Regions from separate parts of the Mycolicibacterium chitae genome, predicted to be linked through region 2. Evidence: predicted binding sites of a transcription regulator. Region 2 holds the regulator's gene; the other holds the start of a gene.
The links. Region 2 encodes LexA, which represses DNA repair genes until DNA is damaged. Its sites were predicted from a motif close to CGAACANNTGTTCG; they were not measured.
Positions count from the first base shown of each region.

Region 1: a site for LexA is predicted at 1,436-1,449, ahead of EL338_RS26350 (HNH endonuclease signature motif containing protein). Genes of this name have one in related genera too.

Region 1 is NZ_LR134355.1:38,156-44,362, reverse strand. Features, by position in the region: gene EL338_RS26350 (HNH endonuclease signature motif containing protein) at 1-1,431, opposite strand, end outside; gene EL338_RS00195 (lipoprotein LppJ family protein) at 1,674-2,102, shown strand; gene EL338_RS00190 (hypothetical protein) at 2,147-2,938, opposite strand; gene EL338_RS00185 (metal-dependent hydrolase family protein) at 3,115-4,359, shown strand; gene EL338_RS00180 (histidine phosphatase family protein) at 4,389-4,958, opposite strand; gene EL338_RS00175 (ABC transporter ATP-binding protein) at 4,955-6,010, opposite strand; gene EL338_RS00170 (ABC transporter permease) at 6,007-6,207, opposite strand, start outside.
Region 2 is NZ_LR134355.1:3,014,992-3,021,198, forward strand. Features, by position in the region: gene EL338_RS14260 (DUF4192 domain-containing protein) at 1-461, opposite strand, end outside; gene EL338_RS14265 (proteasome assembly chaperone family protein) at 708-1,676, shown strand; gene EL338_RS14270 (PhzF family protein) at 1,721-2,416, shown strand; gene nrdR (transcriptional regulator NrdR) at 2,429-2,890, opposite strand; gene EL338_RS14280 (LysM peptidoglycan-binding domain-containing protein) at 2,998-3,510, opposite strand; gene lexA (transcriptional repressor LexA) at 3,727-4,443, shown strand; gene EL338_RS14290 (LGFP repeat-containing protein) at 4,472-6,207, opposite strand, start outside.

The DNA.
Region 1 (6,207 bases), 2.5 Mb from region 2:
GTGCAGCACGATGCGTTGGTCGGCGGTGGCGATGCGTTTGGTGCGGCCCAGCCATAGGGCGCGGCCGTGGCCGTCGAAGATGGTCAGGTAGTGGTGGGCGTGGCTGGCCATGCGTAGAAGGTCGGCCATGGGCAGCAGGGTGCCGCCGGCGGTGATGGCTTTGCCGGTCAACGGTTTTGGTTCCGGTGGGTCGATCGGTGGGTCGGCCGTCGTATCGGTTACTTCTTCGGGGTCGGGGGCGGTGTCGGCGACCTCCGCACCGGCCCCGGCGGCCTCGGCCTCGGTCTCGGTCTCGGTGTCGGTGTCGGCTTCCGGTTCGGGTGTGGTCTCGGGCGCCAGCTCGGCCTCGGGCTCAAGTGCGGGCTCCGCTGCCGGTGCCGGCGCCGGTGCGGCTTCCGGTTCGGGGGCAGTCTCGGCTTCCGGTTCAGTCTCTGGCGCGGTTTCCGGTTCGGCTGCCGGCTGGGTCTCGGCTGCTGGCGCGGCTGCGGGTGCGGGCGTGTTGGTGTGGGCGGCGGCGGTGAGTTCGGCCAGGGTGGTGGTGACGATGACGGTGACTGGTAGGCCGTTGAGTTGGCCGAGGTCGCCGGCGGCCAGCAGGGCGCGGGTCATGGCTTGTAGGGCGTCGTGGTGGCGTTGGCCGATGGTGCGGTCGTCGGCCAGGATCTGGGCTTCGGTGGGGGTGCCGCTGATGCAGGGGGATTCGTCGGCGGCGTTGCACATGCCGGGGGCGGCGAGTTTGGCCAGCACCGGTTCCAGGGTGGCGCGTAGTTCGGGGGTGATGGTGGCGTGCAGGGTGCTCATCCCGTCGGGGCCTTGCTTGCCGAGTCGCAGGCTGCGTTTGGCTTGGCGTTCGCGGTCGGTGTAGTCGCCGTCGGGGTCGAGCACGGCGATCAGATGTTCGGCCAGTTTCTCGAAGGCGGTGGGGCCGAATTCGGTGGCGAAGGCGGCCAGGTCGGCCTCGACGGTGTCGCGTTCGGCGGCCGAAACTGCGGGCGGGATCTTCTGGTAGGCCTTGCGGGCGATCTTGATGTGTTCGGGTCCGATCGCCCCGGCGGCTTGGGCGGCGGCCAGCGCCGGCAACACCGGGTCGAGGACTTCGCCGGTCAAGGTGGTGCGGGGGGCCAGGTCGGCGGCTTCGTTGACCCGGCGCCCGGCGTCGCCGCGGCTGATCCGTAGCCGTTCGCTCAACACCCCGGCCAGCGAGGCCGCCCCCAGATCGCCGGGGTTGGCCTCGGCGATCAACCGGGCCAGGATCCGCTGATCGAGGACCGGGTTGCGCCAGACCATGGTTTCGCGGCGGGCCAGGATCCCCACGAGTTCGTCGTGGCTGAACCCGTCCAGCGAGCAGTCCGCCAACCTGCGCTGAGTCGCTTCGAGGGTGTCCAGACACGCCAGCACCGTCTGCCGGTCACCGAACGCATCCCTACTCATGACTCGAACACTAGTTCGATGGACCGACAAGAAACGGCTCCCGGCCAAGACCAGAAAATAAGAATTCAGTAAGAGAAATCTCGTCCGTCGTCCAGGCCGGACAGCTCGAGCTGAGACACTGGGCGACTGTGGCACCGGCTCCGCAGGTTGGCGCAACCCGCATCGCGTTGGCCGTCGCTGCTATGTCCAGCGCTCTGCTGCTCGCAGCGTGCGAGGGCAAGCCTCACCTCGACGGGTCGGAGATGACCGACGCAGAGACCCGCACGCAGGTCGTCGACCCGGCCAAACGGCTCGTCCACGCGGTGGACCTGCAACTGCGCGGCGCGGACTTTCGCTACGCCTCGTGCACGGATCAGGGGTTCGCTCCGTTTCGGGGTCGTGTGGGGATGGGATTCACCTTCCCCGCAGGCGTGAACCACCGGACTTACGTCGAGCAGATCGTCGCGGCCATGCAAGCGGACGGGTGGGCCGACGAGTCCCCGAAAGACAAGCACCACTATGGCCGCACACTGCATCTCGGCAGGGTGATGGCGATCGTGACACCCAATCCCGACCACCCGGATTACGGCTACGTCGAGATCCTCGGGGAGTGCCGCAATGCCGGCGATCACCGCATCACGAAGGACCGCGGCGCCGATGAACAAGACGTCCGCGCCGAACTCACCCGCTGAACTCCCGCGCGTTCTCTGCGAAACGCCTGGTACCGATAAGACCCTTACTCACGCGCCAGCTGGATCTGGTTCTTGATCTCCCGGTACGCCTGCACGCGGGCCATCACCGCATCGACGGCCGAGTCGGCGGGCGTATTGTCCGGCGCTGCCTCGATCCCGTACAGCATGGCGCTGAGTTTCGCGTGCAACTCGGCCCGCTGCTCGGCAACTCGGGCGTCTTCTCGCTCGGTCTGCAGCGATTTGTCGATCAGTTGCGCTTCCGTGGCGCACTTCTGGATGAGCTCGACGCGTTGTCGGGCAACGCTTTCCAGGTTGGCAATCGTGGTCTTGGCCTCCGCGAGGATCTTGCGGTCGTCCGCACTCGGTTTGTCCAATGCCGACAGTCTGTCGGCGACTCCCCGCAGCGCGTGTGCCTTCTGGAAACTGTCGGTGATCCCCTCGATGTCGGGGCCGAAGTCGACGTCCCCGAGCCAGCCCGCCCGGGCGGCTTCCGACCCGGTCACCCGTTTGACGGCGCTCAGCGCCGCCTCGACGCGCGCCGCGTTGTCCTTACCTAGCGTGTCGAGGCGGTGTTGTTTCTCCCGACGGGCCCGCTCCTCGCGTTCCCGCTTGGCGGCCGCGACCATGGCCGCCTGCTCTGCGCGGGCACGCTCCTGTGCGGCGGCATGCCATTTCTCGTAGGTGATGACGATCCAATACACCAACCCGAAGAACGCCGAGAGTGCGGCGATGACGCCGAGGAAGATCCACACCGGTTTCGGGATCAGCGCCACGAGCACGACGATGACGAAGATGATCCCGCCGAGGACATTGGAGGACGAATCCTTCTTGCTCATCGCGCACCATCCCCCATGTGGTCTCCCCAGCCCAGTAACCCGAGTCTAGTGATCCGCTCCGACACCCCGGGGCTACCCGCGCCTGGCTTGGGTCCGCTCCTCCGCGACCGACCGACCGACCGACCCGGCGTGGCCGATTGCGCCCCGCCGCGGAAGTTGGTGGAGTTGGCACCACCATGACAAGCCTCCTGCTGCACAACGCCACCCTGATCGACGGCACCGGCGCCGATCCGGTGCCCAACGCATCGGTCCTGGTCGACGACACCACCATCACCTGGGTCGGAGCAAGCGCCGACCTGCCCGCCGACAAGGTGCCGACGGACGCCACGCACGTCGACCTGGCGGGCAACGCGCTGTGCCCCGGCTTCTTCGACTGCCACGTGCACTTCCGCCTGCCCGGAACCAGCGGCAGCCCACTAGAGCTTGCGCTACATCCCCCGTCGTATGCGTATTTCCAGCTGATCGCGCGGCTTCGGGTGACACTCGAGAACGGCGTGACCTCCGCACGCGACCTGATGGGCATCGACACCGGCGTGCGGGAGGCCGTCGCCGCGGGACTGATCGAAGGTCCGCGGCTGCTGGTGGCGATCAACATGCTCAGCCAGACCTCCGGGCACGCGGACTTCCACCTGCCCTCCGGGATCGACCTGACCCCGCTGGTGGGCGGATCGTTGGTGGACTCCGTCGACGCCGCGCGACTTCGCACGCGCGACCTGATCCGCCAGGGTGCCGACGTCATCAAGGTCGCCTCCAGCGGCGGCGTCTCCTCCCCCAACGACGACCCGACCTGGCTGGGGATGCGGCGCGACATGATTGCCGCGATCGTCGAGGAGGGCCAGAACTACGGCGGCAGACCGGTGGCCGCCCACGCCATCGGCTACGCGGGGGTCCGGGCGGCGGTCGAGGCCGGGGTGCACAGCATCGAACACGGCTACGCCCTCGACGACGAGCTACGCCACCAGATGGTCGCTCAGGGCACCTACCTGGTGCCGACCCTGCTCGAGACGATGGTGCCGGTGACCGCATCCCCTGCCGGTGCTGCCAAGAGCGCGAAATGGCATGCCATGGCGCATGATTCGATTGCCGCCTCGGCGGCGGCCGGGATCAAGATCGCGGTGGGCACCGACGCGGGCCTGTCCCCCGATCACGGCGCCAACCTCAAGGAACTCGGGCTCCTGGTCAAGTTCGGCGGGCTGACCCCGATGCAGGCGATCGTGGCCGGCACCAGCACCTCGGCCGAACTGTGCGGGGTGGCCGACACGCTGGGCACCATCGAGGCCGGCAAGCTCGCCGATCTGGTTGTGGTACGCGGGAATCCGCTCGACGCCATCGACACCGTCGGCGAGCCCGACAACATTCTGCTGGTGATCAAGGACGGTCGCGCCGTGGGTAATCGGGGCAAATTCACGTTGCCCTCCTGATCCGCCGACGCATCTCAACGCGGGACGGCCTAGCCGGGCCGAGCGGCAACGTTGAGCGCGCGCAACCGGGCTGAGCCGTCGGGGTCGACGTCGAGCGCGGTGATGCTGGGTGCCGCGACGGGCACCAGCCGTCCGGTGGACAGCCCGATGAACTGCGCGAGCACCGCACGGATGACGCCGCCGTGGGTGACGACCAGGACCGGGCCGGGCTGTGCGGTCGCATCGTGGACCGCGGCCGTCGTCCGGGCAGTCACCACCTCAGGCGTCTCGCCCAACGGGGGCACCAGTACCCCGCCGCGCCAGTGCAAGTAGTCGTCTCCGATCACGTCAGGGGTGAGACCTTCCCACTGCCCCAATCCCGCCTCCGCCCACCGTTCGTCGACGACGACGTCGCGGGCCCCGAGCAGCGCGGCCGTGGACCGGGTGCGCGACAGCGGCGAGCAGATGACGGTGCGGGGCCGCCACGCCTCGATCACGGGTGCCAGTTCGCGGACGGCTTGCCGGCCGTCGGCGGAGAGGTCGATGTCGGTGCGGCCCTGGAGGCGTCGCAGCTGGGTCCACTCGGTCGCACCATGCCGCAGCAATAGTAACGTCGTCACTTGCCTGCCTCCCGAAGCTGCCCCGCGGCATCGAAAACACCTGCGGGACCGGGTGGTAACGCCAATCCCGTCCGGTCGCCGGCGACCGCCGGTACGTCCGTCACCACCGACACCCGGTCCTCCCCCACCAGCCCGGTCACCAGGTGGCGGCTGGCGATCGGCGTCGATTCCAGCACCTCGAAGGCCAGCGGGCCGTGGTCATGCAGCCTGAGATCCTGCGGCCGGTACATCACGCGCCACCCGCGCTCCGCCCGGGGGACCAAGGGCACACCATCGCGCACCAAGGCGCCATCGACGATGTCGCCGCCGAGCAGCACGGCGGGCGGAGTGCCGAGGAACGAGGCGACGAAGGCGGTCGCGGGCCGCTCGAGCAGTTCGGTGGGGGTGCCGAACTGCTCGACCCTGCCGTCGCGCATGACGGCAATATGGCTGGCCATCGCGAGCGCCTCGGTCTGGTCGTGGATGACGTAAACACTGGTGGCTCCGGTGATCCTGTGCATCCGGACGATCTCGGCGCGGGTCTCGACCCGCAACCGGGCGTCCAGGTTCGACAGCGGTTCGTCGAACAACAGCACCCCTGGCCGAGGGGCGATCGTGCGAGCGATCGCCACCCGTTGTTGCTGTCCCCCGGAGATCTGCGCCGGATGGCGGTCGGCGAGGTTCGCGATCTCCAGCGACTCGAGTACCTCACCAATCCGACGTGCGCGGTCGGCGCGGGTCCAGCCCGCCACCCGCAGCGGCCATTCGATGTTGCCCCGCACCGTCATATGCGGCCACAGCGCGTAACTCTGGAACACCATGCCCAGGCCTCGCTTGGCGGCCGGGACCTCGATGCCGGCCGCGGTGTCCACCACGACCCGGTCACCGATCCGGATCGTCCCGCGGGTCGGTGACTCCAGACCGGCCAGTATGCGCAGAGTGGTCGTCTTACCGCAGCCCGAGGGGCCGAGCAGCACCAGGAACGCGCCGGCCGGGAGATCGATGTCGACACCGTGCAGCGCGGTGTGCTCGCCGAACCGCTTGTGGAGACCGGCGATCTGAAGGTGGGTCATGACGTGGATCCTGTTGGTCTGGCGTCGGAGAGCCGGCGCGCGAATATGGTCGCCACAACCGAGATCGTGGCGATGACGACGGTGATCGCGTTGGCGTGCTGGGTGAAACCCTCCGAGGCGAAGCGGTAGGTCATGGTCGCCAGCAGTGGCGTCGCGGGAGTTACCAACAGCACCACCAGGGACAGATCCCGGACCAT
Region 2 (6,207 bases):
CGCCCGTCGAGCACCGCCGCGACCGACAGCGGCGAGGAGGACGGATCGTCGATCCGCCCGCCGGCACCGCACCCGTCGACGCAGTGCCAGCGGCCGCCGGCCGCGATGCGGTCCACCACGTGGGTGTCGAGCAGTACGACGCCGTTATCGGCGAGCAGTTCGCCGAGGTCCTCGCTGAGCTCCCGGTAGGAGTCATTGCACAGCCGACACGCGGCACCCTCGGCGTCGACGATCACCGCGATCACCGCGTCGGCGTGGGAGGCCGACGCGACGTCGACGAGATGGTCCAGGTCGCCGCCGAGGCAGTCGGTCAGATCCACGCGCATGACCGCGCCCATCTGGCCGCGGTCCACGCCGACGAGGACCAGGGATTTCTGCGGGGCGAAGCCCAGCACCGCGGGCACGGCGGCGATCAGCGCCGCCGGACGATTGAGCACGAAATCGGGGTTCTTCGGTGTCATGCCCGAACGGTCGCAACCGGCACCGTCGCCGTCGGCTCTCGTGCGCCCGGTAGGCCGCCATGTTGTGGAGGAAAGTCGAACTGTGAGTGATTCCGCATTGGGCGAAACCGGGACTGCGAGCGCGCCGGTGCGCGTTGAGATCGGTATGTCGCAGTCCCGATGTGTTTGCTGCGACGTTTTGAGGGACACTTAGAGGTACGGCCGGTAGCCGACGGGTTGCCCAGTCGTAACGAGGAGGCGAGACATATGGCTCACGTACCAGGTCACGATCAGCCCGAGCAGACCGGTATGTACGAGTTGGAGTTTCCCGCGCCGCAGCTGTCCAACGCCGACGGCCGCGGGCCGGTGCTGCTGCACGCGCTGGAGGGCTTTTCCGACGCGGGGCACGCGGTCAAGCTGGCCGCGGCGCACCTCAAGGAGGCCCTCGACACCGAGCTGGTGGCGTCGTTCGCGATCGACGAGCTGCTCGATTACCGCTCCCGGCGACCGCTGATGACGTTCAAGACCGACCGCTTCACCGACTACGAGGACCCCGAGCTGTCGTTGTTCGCGCTGCGCGACAGCGTCGGCACGCCGTTCCTGCTGTTGGCGGGCCTGGAGCCGGACCTCAAGTGGGAGCGCTTCATCAGCGCGGTGCGCCTGCTCGCCGAACGCCTCGACGTCCGCCGCACCATCGGGCTGGGCGCCATCCCGATGGCGGTACCGCACACCCGTCCGATCTCGCTGACCGCGCACGCCAACGACCGCGAGTTGATCACCGAGCACACGCCGTGGGTCGGTGAGGTCCAGGTACCCAGCAGCGTCTCGAGCCTGCTGGAGTACCGGATGGCCCAGCACGGTCACGAGGTCGTGGGCTTCACCGTGCACGTGCCGCACTACCTGGCCCAGACCGAATACCCGGCCGCGGCCCAAGCGCTGCTGGACGAGGTCGCCCGCTCGGCCGCGCTCGAGTTGCCGACCCAGGCGCTGACCCAGGCCGCCGCCGAGGTGCGCGCCAAGATCGACGAGCAGGTCGAGGCCAGCGCGGAGGTCGCCCAGGTCGTCAGCGCGCTGGAGCAGCAGTACGACGCGTTCATGGCCGCACAGGAGAACCGTTCGCTGCTGGCCCGCGACGAGGATCTGCCCAGCGGCGACGAACTGGGCGCCGAGTTCGAACGCTTTCTGGCACAGCAGTCCAACGACGGCGGGAAGGACCCGTTCGCCGACGACGATTAGCTCGGCGGCCGAACGCCACCGGAGGTCGGCAGTAGAGTCGGGCCATGGCTACCGACGTGACAGTGCTGCGGGTGTTCACCGACTCGGCGGGAGAATTCGGTAACCCGCTCGGCGTGGTGGACGCGGCGACCGTGCCGCCCGAGGATCGCCAGCCCCTCGCCACTCAATTGGGTTACAGCGAAACCGTATTCATCGACCTGCCGGCCGCCAGCAAGGCCAGCACGACGGCCCACATCTATACGCCCGCCGCCGAGTTGCCGTTCGCCGGGCACCCGACGGTGGGGGCGGCCTGGTGGCTACGGGCCCAGGGCCATCCGATCCACACGCTGCGGGTTCCGGCGGGTATCGTCCAGATCAGCTACGACGTCGGGGCCGAACAGCTGACGGCCATCAGCGCGCGGGCCGAGTGGGCCCCCGAGTTCGCGATCCACGACCTTGCCTCCGTCGAGGAGGTGCTGGCCGCCGATCCCGACGACTTTCCCGACGACGTCGACCACTACCTGTGGACGTGGACCGACAAGAACGCCGGAGAAATCCGCGCGCGGATGTTCGCGCCCGACATGGGAGTGCCCGAGGACGAGGCGACCGGCTCGGCCGCGGTGCGGATCACCGACTATCTGAGCCAGGATCTCGTCATCATCCAGGGCAAGGGCTCGCGGATCGAGACGCAGTGGAGTTCGGACGGATGGGTGCGCGTCGCGGGCGCCGTCGTCGACGACGGGGTGCGCCACCTCGACTGAGGGGGCCGTCGATCAGCCCGCGGCCAGGCCCTCGCGGTGGCGGCGCAGGTCCTGGATCTCACGTTCGAAGTCTTCGGCGGAGCTGAACGACCGGTACACCGAGGCGAACCGCAGATAGGCCACCTCGTCGAGTTCGCGCAGCGGACCCAGGATGGCCAGCCCGACCTCGTGGCTGGGCACTTCCGGACCGGAGGCGCGTACAGCGTCCTCGACCTGCTGGGCCAGTACGTTGAGCGCATCGTCGTCGACCTGACGGCCCTGACAGGCCCGACGCACGCCGCTGATCACCTTTTCCCGGCTGAACGGTTCGGTGACGCCGCTGCGCTTGACGACGGCCAGCACCGCGGTCTCCACCGTGGTGAACCGCTTCCCACACTCCGGACACGAGCGGCGCCGGCGGATGGCTTGCCCCTCGTCGGTTTCGCGGGAGTCCACCACGCGCGAATCGGGATGACGGCAGAAAGGACAGTGCATGTCCACTCCTTCATCGCCCCGGCATTGAGATGAACTGGTCGTCTCAGAGACTACCCGCGCCCATCTGGCGCGAGTCACCGAGCCGAGTTCCACGACCGTCATCGGACTCAGCCGACCGGGGCGATGAGGGTCTGGCCCGCATCGATCACCGGTGACTGCAGCTCGTTGAGTTCACGGATCCGGTCGACCACGCTGCTCACCGGCGCCTCCGGTGCGACCCGGGCCGCCAGGTGCGCCAGGGTCTCCCCCGACTTCACCTGGACCACCGCGAGCTGATTCGGCACCGGCGCCGAGGCGTCGCGCACCGCCTCGCCGAACTGCGCCACCGCGCCCAGCCACATCGTGATCAGGCCGGCCAACAGCGCCAGGCCGACGATCGTGACGGGCCGGACCTGTTTGGCCGGGCGCCGGGTGTGCACGGCCCGCGACATCCGGACGCCGGTGCCGCGATACCGCGGCGCCATCGGGGCGGGGCGGCTCGGTCCGGGACGGCCGCCGTCGACCACCCTGGGCAGCGCCCGGCCCCGGCGCGGGGCCCGCGGCTGCCCAGCGTCGAACTCCGCCGGTGCGGCGGCGAATGCGGTCTCCCACGCCTGGGGGTAAACGCTGGTGTGTGTCATGTCCGATCCTTCCGGTCGATGCGAGCCGTACATCCGTTCGCTCCTATGTTCGAAAGCTAATCGACCATCTGTTCGAAGGAAAGCCCGAAACCGAACATGTGATCGAACCGTAGCCGAACGATAAACCCGACCTCCGACAAGAAGTTCGACCCGGCGATCCGACACACGTCGAACACATGTTTGATTATCCAGGTCGGGAGGGCTAAATTCGTTGCCATGGCTGACACCGAATCCGGCAGCACCCCCGCAGACGCCAAGTCAGGTTCCGGCGCCAAACGCGATGGCGCGCGCGACACCTCGCTCACCGAACGGCAACGCACCATCCTCGAGGTGATCCGCGCCTCGGTGACCACCCGCGGCTACCCGCCCAGCATCCGAGAGATCGGCGACGCGGTTGGGTTGACGTCCACTTCCTCAGTGGCACACCAGCTTCGAACGCTCGAGCGCAAGGGCTACCTGCGCCGGGACCCGAACCGTCCGCGCGCCGTGGACGTGCGCGGGGTGGACGACGCCCAGCCCGCGGTGGTGACCGACGTGGCCGGTTCGGACGCCCTGCCGGAGCCCACCTTCGTGCCGGTGCTCGGCCGGATCGCCGCCGGCGGGCCCATCCTGGCCGAGGAGGCCGTCGAAGATGTGTTCCCCCTGCCGCGCGAACTCGTCGGCGAGGGCTCGCTGTTCCTGCTCAAGGTGGTCGGCGAATCCATGGTGGACGCCGCGATCTGCGACGGCGACTGGGTGGTGGTCCGGCAGCAGAGCGTGGCCGACAACGGCGACATCGTCGCGGCCATGATCGACGGCGAGGCCACCGTGAAGACCTTCAAGCGCAACGCCGGTCAGGTGTGGCTGATGCCGCACAATCCGGCGTTCGACCCGATCCCCGGCAACGACGCCGCCGTGCTCGGCAAGGTCGTCACCGTCATCCGCAAGATCTGATCGACGGCCCTAGATCTGATCGACGGCCCTAGTCGGCCCGGCTGAAGCCGTTCGCCTCGGCCAATTCCGGGCTGGCGAACCAGATTTCGGCGACGGTCTCGTCGTAACCGGGTGTGCCCGGGACGTGATACCGGCCGGTGCGCATGCTGCCCTTGATCGGGTAGCCGTCCGGGGCCCGGTGCGGATCGTCCAGCGGTAGATGGATGGCCGGCGGTGCGCCGGCGTCCGGCGGCGGCCCCGCATCGCGATCCTGCTCGGCGGGCTCCGGCGGTGCCGGGGCCTCTGCGTGGGCACCGAACCGAACGTCGTCGGTGTACTCGGGGGCCGGCGGCGGCGCGGCGCCGTAGACCGGCGCGAACAGCGAACCCGGGCCCGGCAGGTAGTCGTCGTCCTCGGGCGCATCCCAGGAACGGCGCGACTCGTCACCGAAGGCCGAATGGCGCCCACCGGAAGGCTCGGGCTGGTCGTCGGTCGCACCGACGACCCGCGTCGGGGCGGTGTCCACCGCGTCGGGATCCTCGTCGGCGATCGGCTCCTCGAAGTCGTCGTCGAGGTGGGCCAGCCCGGAGTCCTGCACCCCGCCGTGGTGGGTGAACAGCCCGTCGTCGCCGAGTTCGTCGAAGCGGGTCGTGGCCGGTTCGGCCTCGCGCTCCGACCACACCGGCGGCGCGAGGTAGCCGCCCTTGCCGTAGTTCCCACCCTCGTCGTAGCCGCCGTCGTCGTAACCGTCGTCGTCGGTCTCGGCGAAGTCCGAGCGCGACGACCAGCGGCTGGACTCCCCGCGGAAGTCCTCGTGACCCTCGTGCCCGTCGTGCGGATCCTCCCCGTAGCGGGCGTCCTCGCCGTAGCGGGTGTCATACCGGGCGTCGTCGGCGTCCTCGTCGAAGTCGGGCTCCGACCGGTCCGAGCGGCGCTTGCTCATCGCCATCCAGGCGTACAGCGAGCCCAGCAGCAGCAGGGCCAGCGGGATGATCCACCACAGCCACCAGTTCTGCCAGGTGACGCCGCCCTCGTCGGCGGGCTCCGGCGCCGCGGGCGGGGTGCTGGGCACCGGCGCGTTGGGCACCTCGAGTCCGGCCAGCGATTCGGCGAGGTTGGCCGGGTCGCTGCTGAACGTGTTGTCGGCGCTGTTCCAGGCGAGCTCACCGCCGCTGAACTGCTGGGTGACGGTGGTGCCCTCGGTGTTCTGGTCGCCGGTCGGCACGCCCAACTCGCCGGTGGCGCCGCCGAGCTCATCCCAGGCGGCCTTCATCGCGCCGCCCACGATGACCGCGCCGTGGTCCGGGGTCCAGAAGATCACCGGATTGTCGGGCGCGGAGAACGCCTGCACCCGGCTGTCGGGCACGCCGCCGTCGGCCTCGCTGGCGACGGGGAAACCGAAGTCGCCGGCCGGTCCGCCGGCCGACTCGTACTTGGCCAGGATGTCCCCGGTGACGGCGAAGGCCCCGGTCTCCGGCGTGTAGAACACCTTGCCGCCGGCGAAGTCCTGGGCGGTGCCGCCCGCACCGATCGGGTACGGGCCACCGGCGCGGGCGCCCAGCGGTCCGTCCGCTCCCCCATTGGCGCGCCAGGCCGCGGCGATCGCCGAGGCCGGGTCCGACGGGATGTTCAGGTCCGCCAGCTGACCGGCGAGTTCCGGCGGTTCGGTGGTGAAGGTCCGCGTCCGCGTGTCGAACGACAGCAGACCGCCGGTGAAGCGCTGCGTGACGACATCACCGTCGTAGCTCTCGTCCTCGATGGGCACGCCGAGGATCCCGGACGACC